One region of the Micromonospora sp. CA-244673 genome, then DNA from elsewhere that is predicted to be linked to it. Evidence: riboswitches for the same ligand, from Rfam matches in the RefSeq annotation. Region 1 holds a riboswitch; each other region holds the start of a gene.
What was found. A riboswitch is a leader RNA that binds a small molecule or an ion and turns the genes downstream of it on or off. The one in region 1 is predicted to bind cyclic di-AMP.
Positions count from the first base shown of each region.

Region 2: linked by a shared signal. The riboswitch ahead of ACQP12_RS09910 (C39 family peptidase) and the one ahead of ACQP12_RS00445 (NlpC/P60 family protein) in region 1 are both predicted to bind cyclic di-AMP.
Region 3: linked by a shared signal. The riboswitch ahead of ACQP12_RS25850 (coiled-coil domain-containing protein) and the one ahead of ACQP12_RS00445 (NlpC/P60 family protein) in region 1 are both predicted to bind cyclic di-AMP.

Region 1 covers NZ_CP192019.1:88,110-94,782, reverse strand. Annotated here, with positions in the region: gene ACQP12_RS00460 (zinc metalloprotease) at 1-782, shown strand, start outside; gene ACQP12_RS00455 (pyridoxamine 5'-phosphate oxidase family protein) at 871-1,416, opposite strand; gene dcd (dCTP deaminase) at 1,495-2,073, shown strand; gene ACQP12_RS00445 (NlpC/P60 family protein) at 2,152-3,189, opposite strand; cyclic di-AMP (ydaO/yuaA leader) riboswitch at 3,203-3,338, opposite strand; gene ACQP12_RS00440 (N-acetylmuramoyl-L-alanine amidase) at 3,579-5,576, shown strand; gene ACQP12_RS00435 (C40 family peptidase) at 5,649-6,650, opposite strand.
Region 2 covers NZ_CP192019.1:2,098,187-2,105,575, reverse strand. Annotated here, with positions in the region: gene ACQP12_RS09925 (D-ribitol-5-phosphate cytidylyltransferase) at 1-681, shown strand, start outside; gene ACQP12_RS09920 (CDP-glycerol glycerophosphotransferase family protein) at 704-2,401, shown strand; gene ACQP12_RS09915 (alpha/beta fold hydrolase) at 2,410-3,162, opposite strand; gene ACQP12_RS09910 (C39 family peptidase) at 3,266-4,108, opposite strand; cyclic di-AMP (ydaO/yuaA leader) riboswitch at 4,308-4,450, opposite strand; gene ACQP12_RS09905 (hypothetical protein) at 5,162-5,938, opposite strand; gene ACQP12_RS09900 (hypothetical protein) at 6,101-6,673, opposite strand; gene ACQP12_RS09895 (acyltransferase family protein) at 6,949-7,389, opposite strand, start outside.
Region 3 covers NZ_CP192019.1:5,654,644-5,662,032, reverse strand. Annotated here, with positions in the region: gene ACQP12_RS25865 (STAS domain-containing protein) at 79-438, shown strand; gene ACQP12_RS25860 (SRPBCC family protein) at 566-1,018, shown strand; gene ACQP12_RS25855 (hypothetical protein) at 1,034-1,543, opposite strand; gene ACQP12_RS25850 (coiled-coil domain-containing protein) at 1,642-2,718, opposite strand; cyclic di-AMP (ydaO/yuaA leader) riboswitch at 2,724-2,853, opposite strand; gene ACQP12_RS25845 (cation diffusion facilitator family transporter) at 2,996-3,910, opposite strand; gene ACQP12_RS25840 (HelD family protein) at 4,001-6,115, opposite strand; gene ACQP12_RS25835 (alpha/beta fold hydrolase) at 6,224-7,165, opposite strand; gene ACQP12_RS25830 (carbonic anhydrase) at 7,299-7,389, shown strand, end outside.

The DNA.
Region 1 (6,673 bases):
CGAACGAGCTGACGGCCAAGCAGGTCCGCGAGCGTGACGCCGACCTCGCCGCGGCGCTGCGTGAGCGGGCGAGCTTCCGCGCCGGCGCCGGGGCCACCCCGCTGGCCACGGTGACCATCCCCGTCGTCGTCCACGTCATCCAGCGGGACAGCACCCGAGCGGGCGGCAACATCCCGGACTCGATGGTGACCCAGCAGATCTCCGTGCTGAACACGGCGTACAGCGGTGGCACCGGTGGCGCGGCGACCGCCTTCAGCTTCCAGCTGACCAAGGTGCACCACGTCACCAACGCCGCCTGGTACCCGATCGTCCAGGGCTCCTCCGCCGAGCGCTCGATGAAGACCTCGCTGCGCGAGGGCGGCAAGAACACGCTCAACCTCTACCTGGGTGAGTTGAGCGACGACCTGCTCGGCTGGGCCACCTTCCCGCAGCGCAAGCTCAACAGCATGGACGGCGTGGTCGCGCTGAGCGAGTCGCTGCCGGGTGGCACCGCGACGAACTACAACCAGGGCGACACCGGCACCCACGAGGTCGGCCACTGGCTGAACCTCTACCACACCTTCCAGGGTGGCTGCTCGGGCTCGGGTGACAGCGTCTCCGACACCCCGGCCGAGGCCTCGCCGGCCTATCAGTGCCCGACCGGTCGCGACACCTGCACCGCCACCGGCAAGGACCCGATCACCAACTTCATGGACTACACCTACGACTCGTGCATGTACCAGTTCACCGCTGGTCAGGCGAGCCGCATGCTGACCGCGTGGAACGCCTACCGCGCGGCCTGACCGCCACGCACCACACGCCGGCGCCGGTCCCGTCCTCGGACGGGGCCGGCGCCGGCTCTGTTCGGGCCGGAACCCATCGGGTACGGACTCAGGCCGCCGGGCGGCGGGTGTCGAAGCCGTGCCGGCCACGCCGGCCTTCCGCGGCGAGCGGGTCACGCCGGGCCGGGACGCCGGCCCCCGGGTCGAGCCAGACGCGCACCTCCGGCCGGCCGGCGCCGGGGCGGGCCACCTGGTCACGCCGGGTCAGCATCGCCACGTCGACGGTGAACTCGAACAGCCGCCAGTCGCCCTGCGGCGCGGCCCGGCCGATCCGGGCCACCCGGGCGACGGTCGCCGGGTCGGTCACCGGGAGGGCCCGGCCAGCCACGTAGGCCTCGTCGTCGCTCTCCTCCGGCGGGAAGGAGTGCAGCGCGTAGCGGCCGTCGCGTTCGAGGTCGCGACGCTTGGGCGAGTCGATGACGAAGCACCAGAGCCCGTCGTCGGTGATGACCGGGGAGACGGGGTGCACGCGCGGGCCGCCGTCGGCGCGGACCGTGGCGAGGTAGCCGAAACCCGGCCCGTACTGCTGCAACAGGAGGCGGATCTCGTCGGCGAGGCGGGGCTCGTCGGCGGCGAATTCGGACCAGGAAGCCATGCGGACATTCTATCGAACAGGTGTACGAAGATGTAGTCCGACACGCAGGTCACCCGTACCGGTCGCTATGGTGTTCCGATGCTGCTCTCCGACCGGGACCTGGTCTCCGAGATCAAGACGGGCACGCTCGCGCTGGAGCCCTTCGAGCCCACGCTGGTGCAACCGTCCAGCATCGACGTACGTCTGGACCGGTTGTTCCGGGTCTTCAACAACCATCTCTACACGCACATCGACCCGTCCGTGCAGCAGGACGACCTCACCTCGTTGGTGGAGGTGCCCGAGGGCCAGCCGTTCGTGCTGCACCCGGGCGAGTTCGTGCTCGCCTCCACACTGGAGGTGATCTCGCTCGGCGACCAGCTCGCCGGACGACTGGAGGGCAAGAGCTCACTGGGCCGGCTCGGGCTGCTCACCCACTCGACCGCCGGCTTCATCGACCCGGGCTTCTCCGGTCACGTCACGCTGGAGCTGTCCAACGTGGCGAACCTGCCGATCACGCTCTGGCCGGGCATGAAGATCGGCCAGCTCTGCATCTTCCGGCTCTCCTCGCCGGCCGAGCACCCGTACGGCTCTGAGGTGTACGGCTCGCGCTACCAGGGCCAGCGCGGCCCGACCCCGAGCCGCTCCTGGCAGAGCTGGCGCACCTGGCCGACCCGCTGACCGGCCCGCGGCCGGCAAGGGCGCAGGGGCCCCCGCGACGCGGGAGCCCCTGCGGACCGCTCAACCCGTGCGGACCGCTCAGCCCGGGCGGCCGTAGCTGTTGATCTGGCCGTCGTCGACGCGCTTCATCGTGATCGGCTTGCCGGACTGGGAGGCGTGCACCACCCAGCCGTCACCGACGTACATGCCGACGTGGTGCAGGTCGCTGTAGTAGAAGACGAGGTCACCGGCGCGCAACTCGCTCCGGCTCACCCGCCGGGTCACGTCGTGCTGCTGCCGCGCGTTGTGCGGCAGCGAGACGCCGGCCTTGGCCCAGGCAGCCATGGTCAGGCCCGAGCAGTCGTAGTGGTCCGGGCCGGCGGCGCCCCAGACGTAGATCTTGCCGATCTGGGCGCAGGCGAACTTGACCGCGGTGCCGGCCGGGCCGCCGGGGTAGCCGGCGGGGCAGGGCGCCGGGCGCAGCGGGCCGCCGCCGCCGTTGCCGTAGACCTTGAGGCGCAGCTTCTGGAGCTTGACGATCTCGGCGTCGATCTGCTTCTTCTTGGCCGCGAGCTGGGCCTCGGTGCGCGACAGCTCAGTGATCATCTCGTCGAGCGGTTGCTTTTTGGCGGCCAACTGGTCGCGCAGCGCGGCGACGGTCCGCACCTGCTTCTGCTGGCGGTTCGCGAAGCGGTCGAGCAGGGCGAGGCCGTCGACCAGGTCGCTCGGCGACCGGCTGCCCAGCAGCGCGTTGACCGTGGAGAGGTTGTTGTCGCCCTTGTAGGCGTCGGCCGCGAGCCCGCCCACCTGACCGAGGGCGGCGTCCACCCGGGCCTGGAGCGGGGCGATCTGCTTGGCCAGCGCGGCGGCCTGCTTCCGCTTGGCGGCGAGCTGCTCGCGGGTGGCGTTGACCTGTTCGATGATCGGTTCGAGCTTGTTCCAGTCCTGGTCGATCTGGCGCTCGATCTCGGTGACCGACGGTTCGGCGTGAGCCGCCGTGGCGCCGCCGGTCAGGACGACGGCGGTGCCGGCCAGGGCGGCGAGGGCGGTGGTGAAACGGGACCAGCGGGAACGCGGCGCAGCCGTTGACCGGTCGACCGACCGGACCGACGGTGGCCGCGGGGCATGGTGTGCCACCGGGCTTCCGTACTCCTTCTTCCTGGCCGCCTACCGGGTTAGCTGACGGGTTCGGGCGGGAAGGGAGGCGCCCTACCGCAGTGGCTGCGGATTCACCCCAGTTACCTGGGTCCCCGGCTCGCCCGGAGGCGACTCGGCGGTGCCGGACCGTCACCACCCGGGTTGGACGGTGAAACTCGCGGCCGACGATTGACCAGAGTAGAGAGCGTCGTTATCGTTCCGCAACCCGAGACGCCGTGACACTCCGTACCCGAAAGATTCTTTCAGCGGAGATTACCTCTCGGAAAGGTATTGACCCGGGCCGTGCGCGGGGTGAGGGTGAGGCGCAGTGACCCCCATCCCTGTCTGGAGGTTCGATGCACCTCTCACCCCCGCCGTCGGGCAGACGGATGCTGCTGGCAGCAGCCGTCGCAGCCGCCACCGCCCTGGTGGCGACCGGTCCGGTGGCCGCCCAACCGCTCACCACCCAACCCGCCACCGACCGCCAGGACCAGTACGCCGCCGCCGCGGCGGAGTACGGCGTGCCGCAGAGCGTCCTGCTCGGCGTCTCGTACCTGGAGTCGCGCTGGGACACCCACCCGGGCCAGCCGAGCACCAGCGGCGGCTACGGCCCGATGCACCTCACCGACGCCGAACACGTCCTCGCGACCCCGGCCAGTGGCCACGTCAGCGAGGACGAGGACCCGCGGGGCGACGACTCGCGGCCGCTCACCCTCGACCCGGCCACCGCGGCCGCACCGGCGGAGGACGTGCTGCCGCAGGCGTCCCTGCAGACGCTCGACGCCGCCGCGGCGCTCACCGGCCTCGGCGAGGAGACGCTGCGCACCGACGCGGCCGCGAACATCCGGGGCGGTGCGGCGCTGCTCGCCTCGTACCAGAAGCAGTTGGGCTCGCCGGTCGGCTCCACCACCGACCCGGCGGCCTGGTACGGCGCGGTGGCCCGCTACTCGGGCGCGGACACCGAGGACGCGGCGGCGGCCTTCGCCGACGAGGTCTACGACCAGCTCGGCCTCGGCGCGACCCGGACCACCGACGACGGACAGCGGGTGACCCTGGCCGCCACCGCGGTGACGCCGGACCAGTCCGCGCTGCACCGGCTCGGGCTGCGCCGGGCCGAGCGGCCGGACGGCCTGGAGTGCCCGGTCCGGCTGGCCTGCGAGTGGATTCCCGCCCCCTACGAGCAGCTCAGCGCGGACCCGGGCGACTACGGCAACCACGACCTCGGCAACCGGCCGGCCCAGCAGAAGATCGAATACATCGTCATCCACGACACCGAGGGCTACTTCGGCCCGAGCGTCGACCTGGTGAAGCGCGCCGACTACCTGGGCTGGCACTACACGCTGCGCTCGGTGGACGGCTACGTGGCCCAGCACATCAAGGCCAAGGACGTCGGCTGGCACGCCGGCAACTGGTACGTCAACGCCAAGTCCATCGGCCTGGAGCACGAGGGCTTCGCCGGGCACGGCACCTGGTACACCGAGGCGATGTACCGGGCCTCGGCCAAGCTGGTCCGGCACCTGGCGCTGAAGTTCCAGATCCCGCTGGACCGGCAGCACATCATCGGCCACGACAACGTCCCCGGCACCACCGCCTCGACCGTGCGCGGGATGCACTGGGACCCGGGCCCGTACTGGGACTGGTCGCACTACTTCGACCTCATGAAGGCGCCCTTCCGGTCCCTCGGCAACGCGCACACCGGCCTGGTCACCATCGACCCGGACTTCGCCACCAACCAGCCCGCCTTCGTCGGTTGCAACCAGCAGCCGCCGGGCGTCCCAAAGCCCACCCCGCCGGCCGCACCGTGCCCGCTGCGCGGCTCGTCCGCGGTGGTCCTGCACACCGCGCCGAGCGCGACCGCCCCGCTGGTCAACGACCTCGGGCTGCGCCCGGACGGCACGCCGGACACCATGTACATCTCCGACCACGGCGCCCGCGCCTCGGCCGGCCAGACGTACGCCGTGGCCGACGTGCAGGGTGACTGGACGGCGATCTGGTACCTCGGGCAGAAGGCCTGGTTCCTCAACCCGGCCTCGGCGCCGACCGCCAAGTGGTCGACGGGCTTCGTGGTGACGCCCAAGCCCGGCAAGACCACCATCCCGGTGTACGGCCGCGCCTACCCGGAGCAGGCGGCCTACCCGGCCACCATCCCGTTCCAGGGCGTGTCCCCGCTCCAGTACACGTTCGCGGCCGGCCAGCGGTACGCACTCGGCGGCGTCCTGCCGAGCGAGTACTACCGGGCCGTCTCGTTCGACGGCTCGGCACCGGGCGACCGGACCGTGGTCCGGGGTGAGACCAAGTACGCGCAGGTCCAGTTCGGCCACCGGATCATGTTCGTCAACCTCGACGACGTGCTGATCCTGCCGTCCCCGGTCGGCGCACCGAGGTAGCAGCCAGCGCTCGACGGAGAAGGCCCCCGGTCCAGGTGGACCGGGGGCCTTCTCGTCACTTCCGGGGGCGGGTCAGGTGACCCGGACGAAACCGGCGAGCGGCTGTGTGCTGATGCTCGACACCTGGACCGGCTTGCCGGTCCGTGGCGCGTGCACCATCACGCCGTTGCCGAGATAGAGCCCGACGTGGTGCAGGTCGCTGCCGAAGAAGACGAGATCGCCCGGTCTGGCGTCGGAGCGGGAAACCTTGCGGCCCTCGTTCCACTGCGCGCCGGTGAAGTGGGTGAGCGAGATGCCCGCCGACTTGTAGGCGTACTGGGTGAGGCCGGAGCAGTCGAACGAGTTCGGGCCGGTGGCGCCCCACACGTACGGGTCGCCGACCTGCGCGCACGCCGTCTTGATCGCGGTGCGCGCTGCACTGCTGACCACGCCGTCGATCTTCGGGCAGCCCGCCGGTCGGATCGAAGTCACCGGCAGCATCTTGGTGAGCCGCTTGATCTCGGAGTCGATCTGCTTCTTCGTCCCCGCAAGCTGGGCTTCCTGCTTCTGCTCGGTCTCGATCAGCGCGTCCAGCTTCTGCTTCTGCTTGTTGTACTTGTCCCGGACGGCGAGCACGCCGGCGATCTGCTTGCGCTGGTCGTCGGCGAGCCGGTCGAGGATCACCAGCTGCTCGGCGAGGGTGCCGGGCCTGGTGCTCACCAGCAGGGCGCCGAGGTCCTGGGACGGGCCCTGGATGTAGTAGCGGGCGGCGATGTCGCCGACCTTGTTCATCGCGAGCGCCGACTCCAGCTCCAGCGGCACCATCTTCTTCTGCAGGTCCGCGGACTTCTTCTTGTTGACCTTGAGCTGGGAGCGGACCTTGTTGTACTGCTCGATCGTGGGTTCGAGCTTCTCCCACTGCTTGTCGATCTGCGCGTCGATCTCGTCCACCGACGGCGCCGCGTGCGCCGGGGCCGTCAGCATCCCGGCGCCGACCGCGACGGCCGCGACCAGGGTGAGGAGACGGCGTACCACCCGGCGCATCCCGACCGAGCGGACGGGCGGCTGGCTCGGGGCGTGACGTTCAGGGGGCATGGTTGCCACCGGCACGGACTCCT
Region 2 (7,389 bases), 2.0 Mb from region 1:
GGCAGCTACGGCATCGGCCATGACCTCACCGAGCTGGCCCGCCGCTACGGCGCCCAGGTCTTCCCGTTCAGCCGCTCCACCACCGGCACGCACGTCGAGCGGGCCGAGGACGTCGCCGCCGCGCTGAAGACCGCCTTCGAGGCGACCGGCCGGATCGACCACGTGGTGGTCACCGCCGGGATCCTGGAGAAGGGCGCCCTCGCGGAGATGGACGAGGAGACGATGGACCGCCTCCTGCACGTCAACTTCGTCGGCCCGGTCACCATCGCCCGGCAGTCGCTGCCCTACCTCCAGCAGACCAAGGGCCAGCTGCTCCTCTACACCTCCAGCTCCTACACCCGGGGCCGGGCGCGCTACGCGCTCTACTCGGCGACCAAGGCCGCGCTGGTCAACCTGACCCAGGCGCTCGCCGACGAGTGGGCCGAGTTCGGCGTACGGGTCAACTGCGTCAACCCGGAGCGCACCGCCACCCCGATGCGCACCAAGGCGTTCGGCGAGGAGCCGGAGCACACCCTGCTCTCCGCCGAGGCCGTCGCCCAGGCCTCCCTGGACGTGCTGATCTCCGAGCTGACCGGCCAGGTCATCGACGTCCGCCGGGCGCCCGGCGAGCCGGTGGCCGCGGTGCCCGCCCAGCCCGGCGCGCACGCCACCGAGCAACTGCCCACCGGCATCGACGCCTGAGCCGCGGGACGGGACGAGCCAGATGCGCGGTGACCTGGTCCGGAAGCTGCTCGCCCGGGTGCTGACCACCGGGCTGGCGGTGCTGGCCTTCCTCGTCGTGGCGCTCACCGGGGCGACCGGTTGGGGCCTGACGGTCGCGGTCGCCGCGCTCGCCGCCGCCGCCTGGGAGCGCCGGGTCCGGCCGACCGCCGACGGCCTCGCCGAGTCGGTGCTGGTCGCCGCCGGCATCCTGGTCGGCTACGCCCGCCGGCTGGACGCCGGCTTCGACCCGGCGCTGGCGGCCACCGCGCTGGTCCTGCTCGGCCTGGTGCTGCTGGTCGGGCCGCTGCGCGACGCCGGCGCGCTGGAGATCCGGGCGGCCAACCTGCCGGTCCGGTCGTGGACCCCGCTGGTCGCCGCCCGGCTCGGCGACGCGCTGCTGGTGCTGCTCGCCCTGGTGGCGCTCGCCGCCGGCCTGGCGCTGCCCGCCTGGGTGGCCCTGGTGGCCGCGCTGCTGGTCGGGGCGGGCTGCGGCGCGGTCGGCCTCGACCTGGCCCGGCGCCGCTTCCGGCCGCCGGCCGGCGGCGGCCCCGTGGGCCGGGCGCTGCGCCGGCACCAGCCCGAGTTCCTGCTCTACTTCTCCGCCCCGCCCGGCTCCGAGTACCAGGTCACCATGTGGCTGCCCTACCTGGAGCGGATCGGCCGGCCGTTCCTGGTGCTGGTGCGCGAGCCCGAGTTCCTGCCGACCGTGGCCGCCGCGACCCGCGCGCCGGTGGTCTTCTGCCCCACGTTGAAGACCATGGACGAGGCGCTGGTGCCGAGCCTCCGGGCGGCCTTCTACGTCAACCACGGCGCGAAGAACAGCCACTGCATCCGCTTCACCCAGCTCACCCACGTGCAGCTGCACCACGGGGACAGCGACAAGGCGCCCAGCGCCAACCCGGTCTCGGCGATCTTCGACAAGATCTTCGTGGCCGGGCAGGCCGCGATCGAGCGGTACGCCCGCGCCGGCGTGGAGATCCCCGCCGAGAAGTTCGTCGTGGTCGGCCGTCCCCAGGTGGAGGCCATCGGTGTACGCCGGGAGCCGGTCAGCGGCCTCGCCCACCCGACCGTGCTCTACACGCCCACCTGGACGGGGCACCACGCCGACGCCGACTACTGCTCGCTGCCGGTGGCCGAGACGCTGATCCGCCGGCTGCTGGACCGGGGGGCGACGGTGATCCTGCGGGCGCACCCCTACACCACCCAGAACCCGGCCTCGGCCCGGCAGCTGGCCCGCCTCACCGAGCTGCTCGCCGCCGACCGGGCGAGGACCGGGCGCGCGCACCTGTGGGGCGCGGCGGCCGGCCGCGAGCTGACCCTGACCGAGTGCGTCAACCGGGCCGACGCCCTGGTCTCGGACGTCTCCGGGGTGATCTCCGACTGGCTCTACTCCGGCAAGCCGTACGCGGTCACCGACATGGGCGTGGACGGGGAGCACTTCGTCGAGCGGTTCCCCCTCGCCGGCTCCGGCTACGTGCTGCGCCGGGACATGTCCAACGTGGACGAGGTGCTGACCGGGCTCCTGGACACCGACCCGAAGGCGGCGGCGCGCTGGGCCACCCGCGCCCGCTACCTGGGCGACTTCCCGGCCGAGTCCTACGCCGAGGTGTTCCTCGACGCCGCCCGCCGGCAGCTCGCGCCGGCCGGGACCGCGCCCGCCCCGCGGGACGGTTCGCCGCTCCCCTCCCCCACCGCCTGAGCCGAGGCTCAGAGGTACGCGTCGAGCAGGGCGAGCACCGCCGCCGGGTCCTCGACGTGCGCGTTGTGGCCCAGGCCGGGCAGGGTGGCGACCGGGACGCCCAGTTCCTTGAGCTGCGCGTCGGTCACCATCGGGTCCTGCTCGCCACGGGCCAGCAGCACCGGGACGTCGACGGCGGCGAGCAGCGCCGGCAGCCGGGGCTCCCCCACCGCGAAGGCGGCCGGGTCCATGGCCAGCCGCCAGCGGCCGTCCTCCCGGCGCAGCCCCGCCTCCACCACGGGATGGTCGGGGGCGAACAGCCCGGCCAGCCCGGAGACCCGCAGGTAGCGGCGGGCCGCCTCGTCCCGGGTGGCGAACCAGGTCACCGGACGGTCGGCCAGCTCGCGGGCCTTCTCCAGCTCGGCCGGGGACCAGACGGCCTTGATGCCCAGCCCGACCACCGCGTCGACGGGCAGGCGCCGCGACCGCGCGGCCAGCGCCAGCGCCACGACCCCGCCCAGCGAGTGGCCGAGCAGCACGAGCCGGTCGCGGGGGCCGAGCCGCTCGGCCACCGGACCGAGCCCCTCGACCACCCGCCGGGCCAGGGCGTCGAAGGAGTATTCCGGCAGCGGGGGCGACCAGCCGTGCCCGGCCAGGTCGGGTGCGAGCCACCGCCCCGCCCAGTGGCGCTCCAGCAGCGGCGCCCAGGGCAGCCACACCTCACCGGTGGCGCCCATGCCGTGCAGCAGCAGCAGATGGCGGGTACCCGTCGCGTCGCCCATAGGCCGCAGTGTGCCACCGGACGGACACGACGCGCGAGAGCAGCCGGCACGACGACGTCGGGCACCGGCTCGGTGGAGCCGGTGCCCGACGGGAGAGCTGCGATCAGGCGGAGTAGCCGCGCGTGGCCGCCCAGTTCGCCAGGTCGATGGTGCTGATCCAGTACGCGGGCAGCGCCGCGTTCGCCGAGTCGGCGATCCGGACCGTGCGGCCGTCGTTCTTGTAGCCGACCACCGCGATGTAGTGGCCGCCCGGGAACGAGTGCCAGCCGCCGTCGGTGTCGGTGGCGTCACCGGCGATGTTGACCACCACTCCCCGGCCGTCGATGATCGCCTTGACCACGTCAGCCTGGAGCTGGTCGATCTCCGCCGGGCTCGCCGAGCCGCCGAACATGTGCGTCCGGTACGGGTTGCCCTTGACCATCTGGTTCAGGCCCCGGGTGGTGTCCTCGGCGGAGTTGGTGCCGTTCTCGCCGGCGTTCAGCGGGGCGATCATCGCGTCCTGGGTGGTCTCGACGCCGCTCGCGCTGAGCGCGTTGCGCACCGCGGCCGGGCCGCAGTTCCAGTAGGCGGTCTGCGCCTCGTAGGTGTAGTCGAGCACCTTGGTCGACGGCGGCTTCGGCTTGGCCTTCCGGGTGGTGTCCGGGTCGGTGGTGGCCTTGGCCGCGGACTTCGCGGCCGACGGCGACGCGCTCGGCGAGGCGGACGGCGCCGGGACGGCCGCCCGGGCCTCGCCCCGGCTGGCGACCTCACCGAGCCGCGAGCCCAGCTCGGCGACCGCGGCGGTGTTCTCCTGCTGGACCGGGGCGTCGTCGGTGGCGGTGAGGGTGGCGCCGGCGCCACCGGCGAGCACGAGCGCCGCGGCCGAGCCGGCGATGATCTGGTACGGGCGCTCGGTCACGAGACGCCGCAGCTGACGCTTCAGGTGATGCTTCACGGGTTCCTCCACGGGAGCGTGCGCGGCACACACCGGCCCACGCGCGGAGGAACTCACGCGCGCTGGCGGGGCGGGTCGCCGCGGAAGGGGAGCGCCCGGGGGGCCGGGCGTTCGGGGCGGTTGCCGGGTCCGGTCGCCGTCAGGCGAGCGCCGGCACCACGATGCCGTGGAGGCGGGGGGACGAGCGGGGGGAGGTGAGCACGAGGAATGGCACTCCTTCCGTGGCCGCCGACCGGGTTAGCTGACGGATTCGGGCGGGAAGTACGCCCTACCACAGGCCGTGGGCCCGCGGATTCACCCCGGTGTTGCTGTGGGTCCCCGGTTCGTAAGAACACGATTAGGCGGGTCGGTGCGGCGTCGCCACTTGCGATCGGAAACCGCTCCGGACGCGCCGACACTACCGGTGGGTATGCCGCCTGCCAACCGCTCCCACCTGCTTAAACCTCGTGCATCACTACGGATATCGGAACACTCCGTCACTGACTTCACTCAATGGGACGGGCAGTTACGGCGGCACCGGCGGGCGAAAAGCGGACATCCGGTGGCGGCCGACCCGGAATTGCGGGGCCCGATCGCCCGACCTGCGCCCCGTGACCGTTTCCGGGGTCGCGGTGACCGGGCTCACCGAATTCGGATAACAATTCGGCCGACTCGGCCCGCGTGGGGAGTCGGGCCCGCGTGACGCCGTGGGTCGGGCCGGCGGTGACGCAGGCCGGGCACGATGGCTCTCCAGCTACCGCGGCCAAGGGCCACGGGCGACAGGGCGCCGAGCGGCCCCGCCAGCCGGTCCGCCGACGCCCAGGACATCCGCTCGGACCCGCTAGGAACTTGATGTCCTGAACGACTCACGCCCAACTTGCCGCCGGCCACGTCGGGTCGGTCACGACGGCAGCTCGACGGGCGCCCGGGAGGGCCGCGCGCCCGATCCGTTCACGTCATCAAGTTCCTAGCGGCCGGCACGACCACATCCGGCCGCAGGCTCTCCGGCCGCAGGCTCTCCGGCCGCAGGCTCGCCGCCCTGCGGACGGTTGCCACCAGCTCCCCCCGAACGGGAGTGCACCATGTTCAGCCGGCCCGGACGGGACGCCAGCGCGCCCCGGGCACGGTGGCCGGGATCCGCACCGTCGCGTCGTTCCGCCCCTCCACGGTGGCCGTGGTGGCGTCGGCGGGGCGGAGGGCGGTGGCCGCCGCGTAGGACTCGGCTGTCAGGGTGCGGGCCGCCTCGGCGGCCAGTTCGGCGTCCCGCCAGGCCCGCCGCTCCCGCTCGGCGGCCGTCGCCCAGGCCGCCCGGCGGCTCTCGCGTACGGCCCGGGCCAGGACGATCTCCTGCTCGGCCGGGTGCCGGCGCGGGTCCCACCCGTTGCGGTGGGCCAGCACGTCGGCGAGTTGCCGGGCGCTCAGGTCGCCCCGCCAGTGCGCGGTCATCGCGGCGTGGTGCAGCCAGCGCTCCCGGGCCGCGTACTCGGCCGGGGTGCGTGGGGTGTGCGGGGCGGGCAGGGCGGCGGCGCCGGCGAGGCGGCGGGCGGCGGCCTCGGCCTCGTCGTACGCCCGCCAGGCCCGATCGGCCTCGTCCTGGGCGGTGAGCCACTGCTCGCGGCGCCGCCGGGCGCTCTGCGCGGCGCGGGCGGCGGCCACCGCCACCTCGTCGGCGTAGCGGCGCAGGTCGGCCCGGCGAGCGGCCTCCTCGGCGGCCGGGTCGGGCGCCGGATCGGGCGCGCCGTCGCGCTCCGGGCGGGCGACCAGCACGGCGAGCAGGCCGAGGGCGAGCACGAGCAGGGCCGACCAGATCGCGGCGGCCTCGGGAACCTCGGTCAGGAAACGGTAGAGAACGGTCTGCGGCATGGTCGGCACCTCACGGGAGAGAACGTGGTGGAGAGGTGTCCGCACGACCCGTGGATGCGGCGGGCGCGGCGACAGCGGGTGCCGCCGGGCCGCCCGGCGGGCGGGTGCGGGGGTGAGGTTCGGTGCGTGCGGCGGGCGTGGGGCGCCGGCCCGCGGGCGGGGTCAGCGGGCGGGCGGGGCCCGGGAGCCGACGGTGGCCGGGACCAGCCCGGTCAGGACGAGCGGCCGGCCGGTCACGCCTGTCACGGCCGAGAGGGGCGCCACCGGCACGGACACAACAGCGGGGACGGCCCGCGTGTCAGCGGCTGCACCGCCGACGTCCTGCCCGGCAGCGGTGACGGCGGTGATCCCGCCACCGACGTCCTGCCCGGCAACGGTGACGGCGATGGTCCCGCGACCGAGGTCCTGCCCGGCGGCGGTGACGGCGATGGTCCCGCCACCGAGCCCGGTCATCGTTCCGGCGGCGGTCGGGTCGGCGCCGACCGTCGTCGGCACGTTCCTGCTGCTCGTCGCCTGAGCCCCCCGGAGGTGCTGCCCGACGGCGGCCTCGGTTCGCAGGGGCAGACCCTCGACGGGGGCCACCACGGCGGGTGCCACCGGTGCGGTCGCGGCCACGCCGAGCGGCAGGGTCGCCGCGCCGAACGAGCAGGCGACGAGCACGGCCAGGGTGGCCAGCGTCCGGGCGGTCCAGCGCGCCACCCACCACACGGGACAGGTGAGCGCGATCGGCAGCACGGGTACAAACTACCGCCGATGACGCCACATCGCACCGCCGCCGGGCGTGTCGCGCCGTCCTGGAAACGGGGCACCGGCCAGGGTGGACAACCGGCGGGTACGGGCGCCGGGACGGCGGACGCGCCGGGGCGACACGCGCCGGCCGGGTGTCCCTCGGCGACCCAACGTCGACCGCAGCCCCACCCGCACCAACGCCGCGTGCACCTGCGCGGATCCCCGCGACCGGGGCGGGTGCCGGTCCGGCCGGGACGGGCCGCGCCGGCAGAGCGGGTGGCTCAGCCCGGGTCGCGCCGTCCGGCGTACTCGACGGGTCTGGTCGGGGTGTCGGGGGCCGCGCGCGGGGCGGGGACGGTCGGCGCCGGCGCGGCGGTGGCCGGCGCCCGGCGGGCCCGGCGCGGCGGGCCGAGGCGGCGCATCATGGGCATCTCCACCCAGCGGTGCAGGGCCGCGGCGAGCAGGAGGTTGAGCAGCAGGAAGGCGAGCACCACGACCGGCCCCCACCAGCCGCGCAGGCCGGTGCCCCAGTCACCGGTGAGCCGCAGCACCGTCTTCATGACCAGCACGTGGACCAGGTAGAAGGCGAAGGAGACCTCGCCGAGCCAGACCATCGCGCGGGACCGCCACGGCGTGCGCCGGCCCCGCACGTCGGCGTCCGCCGCCGCGGTGATGACCAGCAGGTAGGCGGCCGCGAGCAGGGCCGCCCAGAACTCGGCGCG
Region 3 (7,389 bases), 1.6 Mb from region 1:
CGAGGCCGTCGGAGGAATACTCTCGGTCGCGGCCCGCGTACTGATGAGGCGCCCGTAAGGGCGAGTGGAGGTGCTCGCGTGAGCCTGTCGATCGTGAAGTCGGTGCTGCCGGGTGGTGTGGTCCAGATCGCCCCGCGAGGGGAGATCGACGTCGACACCGCGTACGAGGTGCGGGAAGCGATCGCCGAGGTGCTCGCCAAGGGCCGCCCCTCCCGGATCGAGCTCAACATGCGGCTCGTCACCTTCATCGACTCGGTCGGCATCAGCGCCATGGTCGCCGGCTTCCAGACCTGCGAGGTCAGCGGCGTCAAGCTGGTGGTCACCGAGCCGAGCCGGTTCGTGCACCGGCAGCTCTGGGTGACCGGCCTGCTCGGCCTCTTCGGCGCGCCCGAGCCCTGGTTCGCCGACAGCACCCCGCAGGTGCTCCCCGGCGCCTGATCGGCCCACCTCCCGCTGATCGACTCCAGCTCGCCGACCTGCCGCGGGCCCGGGACTTTCGACCCGTTGCCAGCCCGGCTCCGGTACGGGACGATCGTGCGGACCCACGACGGCGAGGGGGTGCCGCTTGCTCAGCAGCGACAGCTTCAGCTACACCGTGCAGGCCCGGTGCACCAGGGCCCACGCGGTGGCCCTGCTCGGCGACCTGAGCCGGCAGGGCGAGCTGCATCCGTTGATCGTCCGGGTCCGCCAACTGCCGGCCCGCCCGGGGGCACTGGCCAGCTACGCGATCACCGACCGGCTGGCGCTCGGCCCGCTGCATTTCCCGGTCACCTACCAGGCGGACGTGCTGGTCGCCACCGAGGACGAGGTCGTGACCGTGGCCCGGCAGCAGCCGGCCACCACGGTGCGCAACCACACGCGGCTGCGCGACGAGCCCGACGGGGTGGTGCGGATCGACGTGGAGATCACCCTCTCCGCACCGGCGCCGCTGTTCGGCTACGCCTTCCGGCAGGCCCGGGCGGCCCACCTCGGGCTGGCCAGCCGGCTCGGCGCCACCCTGGAGGGGCAGGCGGTCTGACCCGGGCGCCCTGACTCAGCCGCGTCGCCCGGCGGACACCGGTCGTCGGGCCGCCGGCCGGGCCGGCCGCAGCCGCCCCCACGGCTTGTAGGTGGACAGCACCGTCACGACGAGCAGCAGCGTGCTGGAGACGGTCGGCGCGACCACCAGGTCGACGCGGAGGTGGGCGTCGGCCGCCCCGGCCAGCTCACCGAGGTGCCGGACCCGCGGGGTGAGCAGGAGCAGCACCAGCGTGAGCACCACGGTGGTGACGGCGAACTTCACCAGCACCCAGCGCCAGCGCAGCAGCCCCCACGGGGTGAGCAGCGCGCTGGCGAGCCCGACCAGCCAGACGAGCACGCTCAGCGGGGCGAACAGCCAGGTGACCAGCAGCGCGGCGGCCGGATAGACCACCTCGGGGTCGGCCCCGCGCAGCCCGGCCACGCCGAGGGCCAGCAGCACCAGGTCGGCGCCGAGCCACCCCAGCGAGGTGACCAGGTGCAGGGTGAGCAGGGCCTTGCGTCCGGCGGGGGAGAGTCGAGTCATGCCCCCGATGCTCGGCCGTCGCGGGCGTCGCGTCGTGGGCCGCGCGGCGACACCCGGCGTACGTCGTGGGACGTAGCCGGGCGCCGCCGGGGCGGGGATCAGTACACCGACAGGTGCACGTGGTTGGTGTGGTCGCTGGACGGGTCGCCGTTGCCCCCGCTGTACGCCTTCCAGCCGCTGCTGGGCAGCCAGATCTGCCGGAACCAGATCACGTAGAGCACGGCGAGCGCGTCGGCGTTGCGGATGAAGTAGGCGGAGAGGTTGTTGCCGTACGTCTTGTCGCCGCCGCTGGCCACGCCGCCGAAGCCGCTCTTCTGCGCGGCGAAGTCGCAGGCCCGCCCCTTCGGGTGCTCGCCCGAGCCGCTGGGCCGGTGGCAGGAGACGTAGCGGGTGAAGCCGGCCGCCTTGGCCTGCTGGAGCGCGTGCAGCGTACGCGGGGTGATGCAGCCGTCGGCGGGCGTCGGGTCGTTGACGCTGCACGACTCGGGTGGCCAGGAGCCGTCGGCGTTGCGCTTGGCCGGCTTGGCGTTGGCCGACGAGGTGCCCTGGACGCTGCCGCCGCCGCTGCTGGACGCGCGGTTGTTCGCCACCTCCAGGGCGCGTTCGGCCTGCTGCTTGCGCTTGGCCATCACCGCGACCTGCTTGCGCTGCTCCTGGATCTCGCCGGTGAGCGCGGTCTGCGTGCGGGTGGCCTCGTCCCGGGTGTCGATGAGCTCGCGCAGTGCCCGGTCCTCGTGCGCGGCCACCTGCTCCAGCGCGGCCGCGCGGTCCATGAAGCCCTCGGGGCTGGTGCTGCCGAGCAGGGCCGCGGCGGTGCCCAGCCGCCCGGACCGGTATGCCACCCCGGCGATCTCGCCGACCTTGGCGTCCCGGACGGTCAGCTCGGCGTTGACCGTCTTGAGCTGGGCGGTGAGCTGCTGTTGCCGGGTCACCGAGCGGTTCAGCGCGGTGCGGGCGTCCAGCCACCCCTTGCTGGCGGCGTCGAGTTGGGCGCGCAGCGCCGGGGTGCCGCCCTCGTCGTCGCCGGGTGCGGCGGCGAGCAGCGCGGTCGGGGAAGCCGCCGCGGCCGCCGAGGCGGGAGAGACCGGCGCGGTCACGACGCCGAGGGCGAGCGTCGCGACGAGCAGGGCCGCCAACCGGGCGACCGTCCGTCGTACAGGTGCCACTGGGGGCATTCACGTGTCCTTCCGTCCACCGCCGACCGGGTTAGCTGACGGGTTCGGGACGGAAGATCCCTACCGCTGACGCGGATGCACCCCACGAACGTGGTTCCCCGGCTCGCCCTGCGGGCGATTAGGCGCTGGCCACCGCAGGCGCCGGTGGGCGCCGCCCGGCGGAGGCCGCGATCGAGCCTACCGGCGTTGTTCCGGGTCGGCTCGCTGGTGGGAGCCGGTGTCCCGGTCAAAACCGGCATAAGTGCACAATAACCACTTGGATTTAAGATTGCCCTAATTACCACTCGACCGCGCCGCACGCCCCGGGAGACGCTCCGGGTTCGATCTGCAACGTGGCGTGATCGATCGAGAAATCCTCGTGCAGGGCCGTCCGGGCGGCCGCCAGCACCTCGCCGACCTCGGCGCCCGGTGTCATGGTCAGGTGCGCCGAGGCCACCTCCATGCCCGAGGTGAGCGTCCAGACGTGCAGGTCGTGCACCTCGGCGACGCCGGGGACGGCGGCCAGCCGGTCGTGCACCGCGGTCACCTGGAGGTGCTCCGGGGCGGCCTGCACCAGGATCCGGACCGCGGCCCGGCCGAGCCGCCAGGTGCGCGGCAGGATGAACAGCCCGATCGCGACGGCGACCAGCGGGTCGGCCCACCACCAGTCGGTGACCGCGATGACCAGGGCGGCCCCGATCACGCCGAGCGAGCCGAGCAGGTCGCCCAGCACCTCCAGGTACGCCCCGCGCAGGTTGATGCTCTCCTCGGCGCCGGCGCGCAGCAGCGCGAACGCGGCGATGTTGGCGAGCAGGCCGAGCACCGCCACGGCGAGCATCGGCCCGGCGAGGACCTCCGGTGGTTCGCCGAACCGGCGTACCGCCTCGACCAGGACGTAGACGGCCACGGCGCCGAGCAGCACCGCGTTGGCCAGCGCGGCCAGCACCTCCAGCCGGTAGAGCCCGAAGGTGCGCTGCGGGTCGGTGTCGGCGTGCCGGGTGGCGGTGATCGCGGCGAGCGCCATGCCGATGCCGAGGACGTCGGTGAACATGTGCCCGGCGTCGGAGAGCAGGGCCAGCGAGCCGGTGGCGAAGGCGGCCACCGCCTCGACGACCATGAGGGCGGTGAGCAGCGCGAACGCGCCCCAGAGTCGACCACGGTGACGGTGCGCCGCGTTGGCCACCGCGCCGCTGTGGTCATGACCTGCGCCCACGCACACACCCTCTCGTTCGCCGCCCCGGCCGAGCTCAATCTATGCTCACATCGCTATGTGTGCAAGTGAACGCCGGATGCGGCGCCGCCGTCAGCCGACCGGGTCGAGGGTGGTGAGCCGCTGGGTGGCCCGGGAGAGCGCCACGTAGAGGGTCCGGACGCCCGACCCCGGATCGGCCCGGATCTCGCTCGGGGCGACCAGCACCACCCCGTCGTACTCCATGCCCTTGGCCTGGAGGCTGGTCACCACCTGGAGCCGGCCGCCCAGGTCGCCCAGCCAGCCGGCCACCTCGTCCCGGCGCGGCACCGGCGTGATCACACCCACCGTGCCCTCGACCTCCGCCAGCAGCGCGCGCGCCGCCGCCGCCGTGGCGGCGGGCAGGTCGCCGGCGGGCACCGACCGCTCGACGGGCGGCACCCCGGTGGAACGGACCGCGGTGGGCAACGCGAGATCCGGGTGCACGCGGTGGATCTCCGCGGCCGCCACGGCGAAGATCTCCGCCGAGTTGCGGTAGTTGGTGGTCAGCTCGTACCGGTGGCGACGGCGCCGGCCCAGCGCCTGGTCCCGGGCCCGGGCCAGCTCCTGCGGGTCGCCGGTCCAGGCGGTCTGCGCCGGGTCGCCCACCACGGTCCAGGAGGCCAGCCGGCCGCGCCGGCCGATCATCCGCCACTGCATCGGCGAGACGTCCTGCGACTCGTCGACGACCACGTGGGCGTAGTCGCGGTAGTCCTCCGGGCGCTCCCGCGCGGCGGCCCGGGCGGCCCGCTGCCGGTCGGCGGCCGTGCTCAGCTCGCGGACGCCGCCGGCCAGCTGGAACGGGTCCCGCTTCGGCCTCGCCCGCCGCACCGGCTGGCCCAGAAGCGCGTCCAGCTCGTCCAGCAGCGCCACGTCGGCGATGGTCAGGCCCTCGCCGTCCAGGCTCCGGTACGCCCCGGTCAGCAGCCGGATCTCGGCCCCGGACAGGACGCCCCCGGCGTACCGGCGCAGCCGCTCCGGGCGGGCCAGCCAGCCCAGCACGTGGCGCGGGTGCAGCCGCGGCCACCAGGCCTTGAGGAACTCCCGGAACTCCGGCCGGTCGATGATCTCGTCCTCGAACGCGGGCTGCTCCGGCAGCCGGCCGATCCGCAGCCTGCGGGCCTGTGCCCAGAGCGCGGCGAGGACCGCGTCGAAGGCCGCCCGGCGCACCTCGTTGCGGCGCGCCCCGCGGGACAGCGTCCGGTCCCGGATGGCGTCCAGCTCGGCCCGCTCCAGGCGCAGCAGCTCACCCCGGTAGAGCAGGCGCAGCTCGCCGGGGGAGTCGGGCACCGCGTCCCGGACCGCCCGCTCCAGCACCCGGCGCATCCGCAGCGAGCCCTTCACGGCCGCCACCTCGGGCGGGTCGGTCCGGGTCGCCGACACGCCGGGGAAGAGGGAACCCAGCGAGTGCAGGGTGGCCGTCTCCTCGCCGAGCGAGGGGAGCACCGAGGCGATGTACTGGACGAACACGCTCGACGGGCCGACCACCAGGATGCCGCCGCCGGCATACCGGGCGCGGTCGGAATAGAGCAGGTACGCGGCGCGGTGCAGGGCCACCGCCGTCTTGCCGGTGCCCGGGCCGCCGGAGACGATCGTGACCCCGCTGCCCGGGGAGCGGATCGCCTCGTCCTGCTCCCGCTGGATGGTGGCGACGATGTCCCGCATGCCGTGGCCGGTGGCCCGGGACAGGGTCGCCAGCAGCGCCCCGTCGCCCACCACCGCCATGTCCGGCGGGGCGGACTCCGGGTCCAGCAGGTCGTCCTCGATCCGGGTGACCTGCTCCGCGGACGACTGGATCGTGCGCCGCCGCACCACGCCCTGCGGCTCGGCCGGGGTGGCCTGGTAGAACGCGGCGGCGGCCGGCGCGCGCCAGTCCACCACCAGCGTCTCGGCGTTCTCCCCGCGCACACCCAGCCGCCCCACGTGCAGCACCTGCCGGGTACGCAGGTCCAGCCGGCCGAAGACCAGCCCCTCGTGCTCGGCGTCCAGCACGTGCCGGCGCTGCGCGGCGTGGAACACCATCGCGTCCCGCTCGACCAGCGCGCCGAAGTTGCCGACCCGGGCCAGCCGGTAGCCCTCCCGCTCGGCGTCGGCGGCCGACCGACGCAGTTCGGCCAGCCGGGCGTACACCCGGTCGAGATGCCGTTGTTCGACGGCGATCTCCCGTTCCAGGGTGGTCTGGTCGCTCAACGCGGGGGCTCCTGTGGTCAGACGGCGGGCTGAATGAGGGTACGGGCCGCCGGCCCGGCCCGTGTCGGGGCCATGCCGCTGCCCGCCGCCCGCCGCCCGGGTTGCCCGTTATCCGGGCGTTCCCACCCGCTGCCCGGACGTGCCCGCGTCCGTCCCCGAGAGCACCTGGTGCAGCACCCCGGCGACGGCCGCGGTCACGTCGTCGGGGCGTTCCATCATCAGCATGTGACCGGCGCCCGGGCAGACGGTCAGCTCGGTGGTCGGCAGCGCACCGGCGATCGACTCGGCGCACGGTGGCGGGGTGAGCCGGTCCCGGTCGCCGACCAGCGCGGCGGCCGGCAGCCGGCCGAGCGCCGCGAGGGTGTCCAGCCGGTGCTGGGCCCCGATCGAGGCGCGGAACCCGCCGATCGAGCGCAGCGAGGCGTGCGCCACCGCCGAGGTGACCAGCCGGATGTCGGCGGGGTCGCAGCGGTCGCCGAACAGCATCCAGCGGATGCTGGGGCGGAGCGCGCGCAGGAGCGCGTGCGGCGGGCGCCACGCGCCGCAGCGGGCCAGCACCCCGGCGCCGGTGGTCTCGGCGAGCCGGATCAGCCGGGCGATCCGGGGGGAGAGCCCGTAGGCGGTGTGGGTGTGCCCCTCGGCGGTGGTCGAGACGAACACCAGGCCGGCGGCGCGGGCCGCGAAGTGGTCGGGGTGGCGGTGGGCGTACTCCATCACCGTCATCCCGCCCATCGAGTGCCCGACCAGCACGATCGGGCCGGACGGGACGAGCTGGTCGACCACCGCGGCCAGGTCGTCGCCGAGCTGGGCCAGGGTGGCGGTGCGCAGCGCCATGCAGCTCGACCGGCCGTGTCCGCGGGCGTCGTAGGTGAGCACCCGGACCCGGTCGCCGAACCGGTCGCGCAGGCCGGCGAGCTGGCGGTGCCAGCTGCGGCCGTCCAGGGTCCAGCCGTGCAGCAGGACCGCGGTGACCTCGGCGTCGACCGGCCCGGTCGCCGTCACGTGCAGGCGTACGCCGTCGGGAAGCCGCACCTCCATGTGCTCCGGCATGTGCCACCTCCCCCGGGCCGACCGGTGTCCGCGCACCGGAGTGACCCGGTGGTCACACCGGCGTACCCGTCATGACAGCACGGCAACCGGGCTGGTGAGAAGATTCGCAACCCCGCCTCGCGCGGTCGGATCGGTGACCAGGCTGGAGGGCATGCCGTCCACCCCCGCCGCCCGGACGCCCCGGGCCGCCCTGGCCGAGCTGCTCTCCGGCAACCGGCGCTTCG